One region of the Lactobacillus sp. ESL0700 genome, then DNA from elsewhere that is predicted to be linked to it. Evidence: riboswitches for the same ligand, from Rfam matches in the RefSeq annotation. Region 1 holds a riboswitch; the other holds the start of a gene.
What was found. Region 1 has a riboswitch for thiamine pyrophosphate ahead of thiS (sulfur carrier protein ThiS). Riboswitches for the same ligand answer to the same signal wherever they lie in the genome.
Positions count from the first base shown of each region.

Region 2: linked by a shared signal. The riboswitch ahead of OZX63_RS02235 (ECF transporter S component) and the one ahead of thiS (sulfur carrier protein ThiS) in region 1 are both predicted to bind thiamine pyrophosphate.

Region 1 is NZ_CP113930.1:73,133-77,556, forward strand. It holds gene OZX63_RS00370 (ABC transporter ATP-binding protein) at 1-991, opposite strand, end outside; TPP riboswitch at 1,037-1,126, opposite strand; gene OZX63_RS00375 (AraC family transcriptional regulator) at 1,250-2,188, shown strand; TPP riboswitch at 2,245-2,339, shown strand; gene thiS (sulfur carrier protein ThiS) at 2,419-2,613, shown strand; gene thiF (sulfur carrier protein ThiS adenylyltransferase ThiF) at 2,614-3,252, shown strand; gene OZX63_RS00390 (thiazole synthase) at 3,267-4,043, shown strand; gene OZX63_RS00395 (M20 family metallo-hydrolase) at 4,048-4,424, shown strand, end outside.
Region 2 is NZ_CP113930.1:422,050-426,473, forward strand. It holds gene OZX63_RS02220 (PTS fructose transporter subunit IIA) at 1-175, shown strand, start outside; gene OZX63_RS02225 (MupG family TIM beta-alpha barrel fold protein) at 250-1,344, shown strand; gene OZX63_RS02230 (hypothetical protein) at 1,346-1,675, shown strand; TPP riboswitch at 1,764-1,852, shown strand; gene OZX63_RS02235 (ECF transporter S component) at 1,900-2,478, shown strand; gene OZX63_RS02240 (ECF transporter S component) at 2,492-3,070, shown strand; gene udk (uridine kinase) at 3,114-3,758, opposite strand; gene OZX63_RS02250 (sigma 54-interacting transcriptional regulator) at 3,925-4,424, shown strand, end outside.

The DNA of each region.
Region 1 (4,424 bases):
CGTCTTGAACGGTAACACTCAAAAATTGGTCGGTTGCATTCTGAAAAATCTGAGCAACATGTAATAAATACTTGCGCGTTGCCTGTTGGCGGACTTCACGATTGTGGTAAGTTAAACTGCCGCTATAAGGCAGCATTTTGGTCAATGCGTTAAATAGTGAGGTCTTACCAACGCCGTTAGCACCCGTAATTAACGTGGTCTTACCCGCAATAATCTTGAGCTGATCTTGGCTTAATAAAAGTCTATTTTGCGTTAGTTGCGTTTTATTTAAGGTAAAACAAGCAGCTTCATTTTGGGGTACGGCAAAGGAATAATTATTCTTGTGCGTGCTTGTTTGGAGTAGTTTGTCTTTAGCTAAATAGTCTAATTGTTGGACATGGTGGCCTGCAAACTGAAACAGGCAATCACAGACATTTTGGTAACCATTTAGAACGTGGTCACTCAAAATAATCGTTTTGCCTTGATCGCGCAAGTGCGCTAATTTGGTAATTAAAAACTGCCGTGCCTGCGGATCACAACTAGCAAAAGGCTCATCTAGCAAGAATAAATCAATGTCCATTGCAACGAGAACGGCAAGGGCCACGCGTTGTTGCTCACCGCCGGACAATGTATTAATTTTTTGGTCCAGCAAGTTTTCAATTTGCGCAAATTGGACACCGGCAGTTAGGCGCTTGAGATAATCTTCTTGGTTAACTTGTAAGTTCTCAAGCGCAAAAATGATTTCTTCTCGTGGGGTCGCCATTGTGAACTGTTCGCCAGCATTTTGAAACATGATGGCCGACTTTAGGCCGTTAAGATCAAGATCGCCGCTGACTTTACCGGCATATTTAGGATATAGACCAGCCAGTACTTTAAGTAAAGTTGACTTGCCACAACCAGTGGGCCCAATTAACAGTGAAAATTGCCCCGTGGGAATTTCAAGATTAAGGTTGTCAAGAATTTTAATATTTTGATCGTATGAAAAAGTTAAATTTTTGCTTGTAATCATTATTTTTACCAACTAAAAAAGTCGCTAGGACGAGATGCACTAACGACGTAAAAATTCATTCATTTTCCCTTCGCTGGCATTGTCCATAGCAGGTTCAACGGGTATTATCTCAGCCTTGCAGCACCCCAAAGTTATCAAACTGATTTTACATGAAAGCCGCTTTGCTGTCTAGTCATGACAGCTTGATGAAAATAAAGTACCAGTGAATATGATTTTTGCTATATAATAAAAGTATTAAATTAATAATAAGAAGGTGAAACTATGGCAGCAGTCAAATTGGCGCAATATTTAGCTAGTATTTTAAGTTCAACTAATAGCGATACAAATGAATTGCGCTTAAAAGCAGTGGGCAGCAACTTTGACCTGTTTACTGTTTATCTTGAAAATCACAACACTGGTGTCCATCGTTATCAAACAACAAATGCGATGATTTTTTATGAAGCTGGTGGCAAATCAAATATTAAAATTCACGGCCAAGACTTCGAGCTAGGAGTAGGGAACATTGTCTTTTTACCAGCTAAAAGTGATTATGAAGTCCAAAAGCAAACTAAAAATGATGTTTTGGTAAAGTTGGATTTAAATTCCAAGTATAATTTACAATATTTCCTGGGAAATATTACCAATAAGGAGTCACGCGAGGAGCAAGCAATTGAGCAGGTAATTAGCAATTTGCGGGTTAATCGTCTGTTATATTTAAAGTCAACGCCAATTTCTAAGTCCGCACAACTGATGAACAGGATAATTGATGAATATTTAAACCAGAATTTGTTTGCCGAGAGTGTAGTCAAAGCAGAACTAAATTTATTGCTAGTTGCGGCAGTACGTAATCAAAACTTCGCTTCGGTGCCAGCAGAAAAGCAAGGCTTTGCCAATGCAACACTTGAAAGCTATATCGATGCCAATTTTGCCGATATTACTTTAGATGCAGCTGCTAAGTATTTCGGTTTTAATCCAAATTATTTTTCTAGTTTAGTTAAGCAAAAGACTGGCAAAAGCTTTGTAGAGCATGTTGATGAGCGGCGAATGCAGGAAGCACGCAATTTACTTGCACGTCCTGATATTTCGGTTAAGGAAATTATTGCCAGGGTCGGTTACAATGGCAAGTCATTTTTCTATAAAAAGTTTAATGAATATTATCATCAGACGCCGGTTCAAATGCGTGCAGAGCTATTTCGCCAGGCTAACATTAATTTGAAATAAAAAAATGATTGACAGCGCAACCAAAAGTTGTTATACCTAAACTATAATTTAATAAAAAAGTTCGTCTGGGGTGTCGCTTAAGCGACTGAGATTATACTCATCGAACCTGATGTAGTTTATACTACCGAAGGAAGAGCGGCTTGTTGATCAATTTTTTGAGCCATTCTTATTTAAGAATGGCTAATTTTTATTAAAAGTCCTTTCCTTTGATAGCCGAAGGAAGGGATTTTTTGGTTACTGTTAATGGTGAAGAAGTGGCAGCTATAGGTATCTCAATTGCAACACTTTTAACCCAAAGGAATGCGCCAGTCAGCAATTTAGCAGTTGAACTGAATGGCAAGATTGTGCCTCGCAGTGATTTCGCCAATGTTCTGCTAAAAGAAAATGACAAGGTGGAAATAATTTCATTTGTTGGGGGTGGATAAATGCTAGATAGGTTACAGAATTCGGCAATTGTCGCTGAAATGCAAAAACGTAACGTCTCGGGCTCTAGCTCTAAACTAGCTGCTGCCAAGGTAACTATTGCTGGTTGTGGCGGTTTAGGAACAAATATCTCTCTTGCTTTAGCTCGCATTGGTGTCGGTCAAATAACTTTGATTGACTTTGATCAAGTTGAATTAAGCAACCTTAATCGTCAGCAATTTAAATTTAGTCAAGTTGGAATGGCGAAGGTAGTTGCGATGAAGGAGAACTTACAGGAAGTTAATCCATTTGTAACGATTAACGCGATAAAAGAGCGGGTAACACCGCAAAATATCACACAGTTATTTCAAGATGCGGATATTATTTGTGAGGCCTTTGATGACCCGGCGGCTAAAGCAATGCTACTGGAAAATGTCACGACGATTTTTCCTGATAAACCGCTAGTCATGGCGTCAGGAATGGCGGGAATTCATAGTGCCAATGCAATTAAAACGCGCAAAATATTGCCTAACGCGTATTTAGCAGGCGATGGCAAGTCTAAAGGGACAGAAGGTCTTATGGCTCCGCGTGTGACAATCTGCGCTGGCCATGAGGCAAACATGATTGTTCAGTTAATATTAGGAATTGAAGATTTAAATTAAAAGAGGAAAACATAATGACAAATACTGAAGAAACAGATTTATTAACAATTGGCGGGCATACATTTACTTCACGGTTTATTTTGGGCTCAGGAAAGTATTCTTATGATCTGATTGATGCGGCAGTAAAGCATGCTAAGGCACAAATTATTACGATGGCTTTGCGCCGGACAACGTCTGACCAAGAAAATATTCTTAATTACATTCCTGAAGGTGTGACGATTTTGCCAAATACGTCAGGGTCAACAACGGCTGAAGAGGCAATTAGAACCGCGCACTTAGCTCGTGAATTGAGTGGCAGTGACTTCATCAAGTTAGAGGTAGTGCCTGATAAAAAGTACTTGTTGCCAGATAATGCGGCAACCGTTAAGGCAACCGAGGTTCTGGCAAAAGAAGGCTTTATTGTTATGCCGTATATTTTGCCTGACTTAAATACTGCTCGGGAACTGGTTGATGCGGGTGCAGCTACTGTCATGCCGCTAGCAGCACCGATTGGTACTAATAAAGGTTTGGCAACCAAGGAGTTAATTCAGATTTTGATTGATGAAATCGATGTCCCAGTAATTGTTGACGCGGGAATTGGTCGCCCGAGCCAAGCTGCCGAAGCAATGGAAATGGGTGCCGATGCGATTATGGCTAATACCTCGATGGCGACAGCTAAGAATATTCCGTTAATGGCTGAAGCGTTTAAATTGGGAATTGAGGCTGGGCGTAAGGCTTATTTGGCTGGCCCTGGCCGGGTAATTGAACACGGTGCAGTTGCGTCATCACCATTAACTGGTGTAAGTAAGTAACATCATGCAGCAGAGTGAGAAAATAACGGTTAATCAGCTTTTTAAGCAGATTACAACTCTGCCTAATTCGGGATTAGGACAGAACCGCTTGGTCTATTCTTCTGATTGGCTTCAAGGGCAGAAATTATTAATCCAGTTTGCGTTAAAAGCGGGTTTTCAAGTTACAGTTGATGACTATGGTAATACCTATTTGGACTTACTTGGAAATGACCAAGAACAAGTAATTGCGACGGGCTCGCATATGGATACTGTAAAAAATGGCGGCCGTTTTGATGGCCTGTATGGTGTTCTGGGCGGCTTACAAGCAGCCCTAAATTTGCGCGAGCGATTTGGTATTTCACAAAAAACAATTCGGGTAATTTCTTTTTGCGAAGAAGAAGG
Region 2 (4,424 bases), 350 kb from region 1:
TGCTGATCAATATGACATTGTTTTATTGGCACCACAAGCCGTTTTCCGCAAGCAAGCTGTTGAAGATGAGGCTAAAGACCATCATATTAACTTCTTGTTGATTCCACGGACAATGTATACTCCGCTTGCTGCAGGTAAGCTGCTTGACTTAGTTAGTGAAGAATTAGCAAAATAATTAAAAACACTTCAGCTAGTTTGGTTGAAGTGTTTTTTGCTTAATGCATAATTTGATAAATAAGGAGATTTTTTATGACAATGCGCCACATTGGGTTATCAATTTATCCCGATCACAGTGATGAAAAACAGGACGAACAATATTTACTACTTGGTGAAAAATATGGCTTCACTCGGATTTTTATGAGTATGTTGGAAGCTAAGGATGTTGCAGCCACTAAGAAAAAGTTTCAACATATTATTCAGTTTGGGAACAAGCATGGCTTTGCTACAACCTTGGATGTTTCACCAAGTATCTTTAAGCAATTAGGGATTTCATATACCGATTTGTCATTTTTTAAAGAAATAGGAGCTACTGCAATTAGACTTGATGAAGGATTTGACGGCAGAACAGAGGCAGAACTAACATTTAATCCGGAACACATGATTATTGAATTAAACATGAGCAATAATACCGGGTACTTGGATAACGTCTTGAGCTACCAAGCTAATGAACCATTTATTTATGGCTGCCACAACTTTTATCCACAAGTTGGCTGTGGGCTTGAAGATAACTTCTTTGAAGAATGTAGCAAAAACTTTAAGAAGCATGGCATTCACACCGCTGCTTTTGTTTCCAGTCAATGTGGTACACACGGACCTTGGGATGTAAATGATGGCTTGCCAACTAGAGAAGCCGACCGTCACTTACCAATTGAAGTTCAGGCCAAATCGTTATTTATGACTAACTTAATTGATGACGTGATTATTGGTAATTCTTATGCTAGTGAGGATGAGCTGCGCCGTTTAAGTGAGTTAGATAGATATGAATTATCTTTTGATGTTGAAATGTTACCGGGAATTAGTCCATTAGAGCAAAAAATTTTGCTGGAAGACAAGCATTTTCGGCGTGGCGACAGCAATGCTTTAGTTGCTCGCTCAACCATGCCGCGTGTGTGGCACAAAGCAGAGGCTAACCCAGCTCATGATAATCAAACACAATTTGAGGTTGGCGATATTTTGATTGGTAATGACGGCTTTGGTATTTATAAAAATGAATTACAAGTTGTACTTCAACCACATAGCGACGAACGGAAAAATAAGATTGCTGCGATTAAGCCAGAAGAATTGCCATTACTAAAATATTTACGACCATGGACTAAGTTTAAATTCGAAAGTCATCAAAATTAAAATGAAGCTAAATTCGTTCATTATCATAATTGGGCTACTCGTCTTATTTTGGGCAGCACGGGAATTTGTCGCTCGTGTTTATCGCGCTGGTCACCAAATTTATAGCGTTTGGGTTGAAGTAATCAGTATTTTTTTGCTAATCCCAATTTTGGTATATTGTAAAAATACAGTTGTCGTAACAGTTGCAATGGTAATTTTTACATTTAACTGCATGGTTTTCTTAATTGCCTTTAGCCGTAACTTTAACGCAATCATGCGGGGCCAAGGAAATGGCATGATTGCTAGATGGGTTCGCAAGTCAAATAATAAGCAAAATGATAAGAATAAGTAATCAATAATAATTTCTTTTTTGATGATTAGTGAAAATCGGGGATTGCTTTACTATCATTATCATTGTGGTATACTATTTTTAATTAAAAATTAGTCACTAGGGGTGCCAATAGCTGAGAATTACCCTCGGAACCTGAACAGGACAATGCCTGCGTTAGGGAAGTGTTTGAACAAGCATTTAATTTGTACTCCTTCTGACTTAAAAGTTAGTTAGGAGTATTTTTTATGTTCACAAGATCATCAAAATGGAATGTTAAGTCGGTAATTTTGGTCGCATTGATTGGAATTATTATGGGAGTGATTTATACTTACGGCTTTAATTGGGCCTACAACATTATTAAAATGGCACTTGTACCCACGGGCTTTGCACCAGTAACGGATACCGTCTTTTCGGGCTTATGGCTAATGGCGGCACCACTTGCAATGTACTTTGTCCCGACAATTGGCTCTGGTACAATTGGTGAAGTTTTAGCCTCAATTGTAGAAATGGCAATTGGTGGTCAATGGGGTGCAATAACGGTTATTTCCGGTTTGATTCAAGGAGCAACGAATGAAATCGGCTTTTTCCCGAAAACCGTACGTTATCAAAACTTTTCTTGGAAGAGTGTGATGATTGGTGCCTTCTTTGCCGGATTAGGAATTTTTATTCCGTCATACATTCTTTATGGTTGGGGTAAATTTAATATGACGGTCCAGATTGTCATGTTTATTACCAACATGATTTCAGCGCTTGTCTTTGATGGGGTGTTGGTTAAATTAATCGCTAATCTGTTTGACCGCACGCTAAAGCCACGGCTTGCATAAATCGAGGCCAATCATGTTTACAAGATCATCAAAATGGAATGTTAAAGCTATTATTTTAGTTGCCTTAATTGGGATTTTGATGGGTATCTTTTATACCTATGGCACCAATGGGCTCTATAATTTGGTTAAAATGTTGCTGCTGCCGACGGGGTACGCTCCGGCAACCGACGCCTTTTTTGCGGGGTTATGGTTAATGGCGGCGCCGCTTGCGATGTATTTTGTCCCGACAACTGGCTCGGGATTAGTGGGCGAATTGCTGGCTTCAATCGTGGAGATGGCTTGTGGCGGCCAGTGGGGCGTCACCACTGTGGTTTCTGGTTTAATGCAGGGCTTAACGAATGAAATTGGCTTTTTCCCGAAAAAATCTCGCTACCAAAGATTTTCTTGGCGCAGCGTTTTGACAGGTGCCTTTTTTGCTAGCTTTGGCTTTTTTATACCGTGCTATCTAATGTATGGCTGGTATAAATTTGCGGTTAAGGTGCAGATTGTGATGTTCTTTGTCAGTATCATCTCGTCAGTTTTATTTGACGGGGTGTTAGTTAAGCTGATTACTAACTTGTTTGATCGGGCGTTAAAGCCAAAAATAGAATAATTTTAAATAAATAAAAAGGTCGAGGATAATTTCCTCGGCCTTTTTAATTGGTTACTTCTTTTCGTAAAATTGCGTGGACTTTAGTGGTTAACATGTCAATCGCAACATCATTTGCGCCGCCTTCGGGAACAATGATGTCGGCGTAACGCTTGGTTGGCTCAATGAACTGATGATACATTGGCTTAACTGTGCTTAAGTATTGGCTAATTACGGAGTCAATTGAACGGCCACGTTCATTAATGTCGCGTTCAAGTCGTCTGATGAAGCGGATGTCGTCATCGGTATCAACATAGACCTTAATGTCCATTAAGTTCCGAATTTCTTCGCTTCCTAAAACCAAAATTCCTTCAAGAATGATGATGTCAGCAGGTTCAATATGAATAGTTTCACTGCTTCTTGTGTGTTCTTTAAAGTCATAAACTGGCATTTCAATTGGCTTGTAGTTAAGTAAGTCGTTGATTTGTGCTTTAAGCAAGGGAATATCGAACGCATCGGGATGGTCATAATTAATTTTCATCCGCTCGCTCATCGGAATACCGGTATTATCCTTGTAGTATGAATCCTGCGTCATGATTAGGACGTGTTCATTTTCCTGCATTTGGTCAACAATTTTATGGGCAATCGTTGTTTTTCCACTGCCCGAGCCGCCGGTAATCCCAATTACGACGGGTTTTTCAAGTTTAGACATTCAGACTCTCCTTTTTTATCACATAACATTCTACTTTAGTTTGGGTTGAAATACCACTGATAAAGTGATAAATAACAGATTTTAAATTAAAATAACCGATTTCGCCTTGAACAGTTTTTGTAAAACCGCTAACATAATTGTGAAATGAATTTACGGAGCAAGTGGTATGAATATTAAAGCGAAAATATTATCTTTAATTAAGGAAAATAATCAATCTGAAGGACACTTTTTATCAACTAGTGACTTGGCAAATAAATTAAATGTTAAAAGAAATACGGTCAGTCATTATCTTAATCAATTGGTAAAAGAAAATCAGATTATTAAAATTAACACTCGGCCTGTGATTTTTGTAGATCGCTCTAGTGTCGGGCAAGACAGCGATCAGCCATTAAAGCAGGAATATGCAAGTATTGCCGAATTGAAGCAGAGCCTTTCTGGTTCCGATACTTTTAAAAGTGTGATTGGTCATGACCAGTCACTTTATAGCCAGATTAGAAAGCTAAAGGCAGCAGCGTCTTATCCTGGGAGGTTGCCAATTCTAATTAATGGTCAAACAGGAACGGGTAAAAGCTACATTGCGCGAAAGTTTTTTGATTATTGTGTAGAGAAGGGATATATTGCCGCACAAGGAAAATTTGTTAGTTTTAACTGTGCGGAATACGCGGA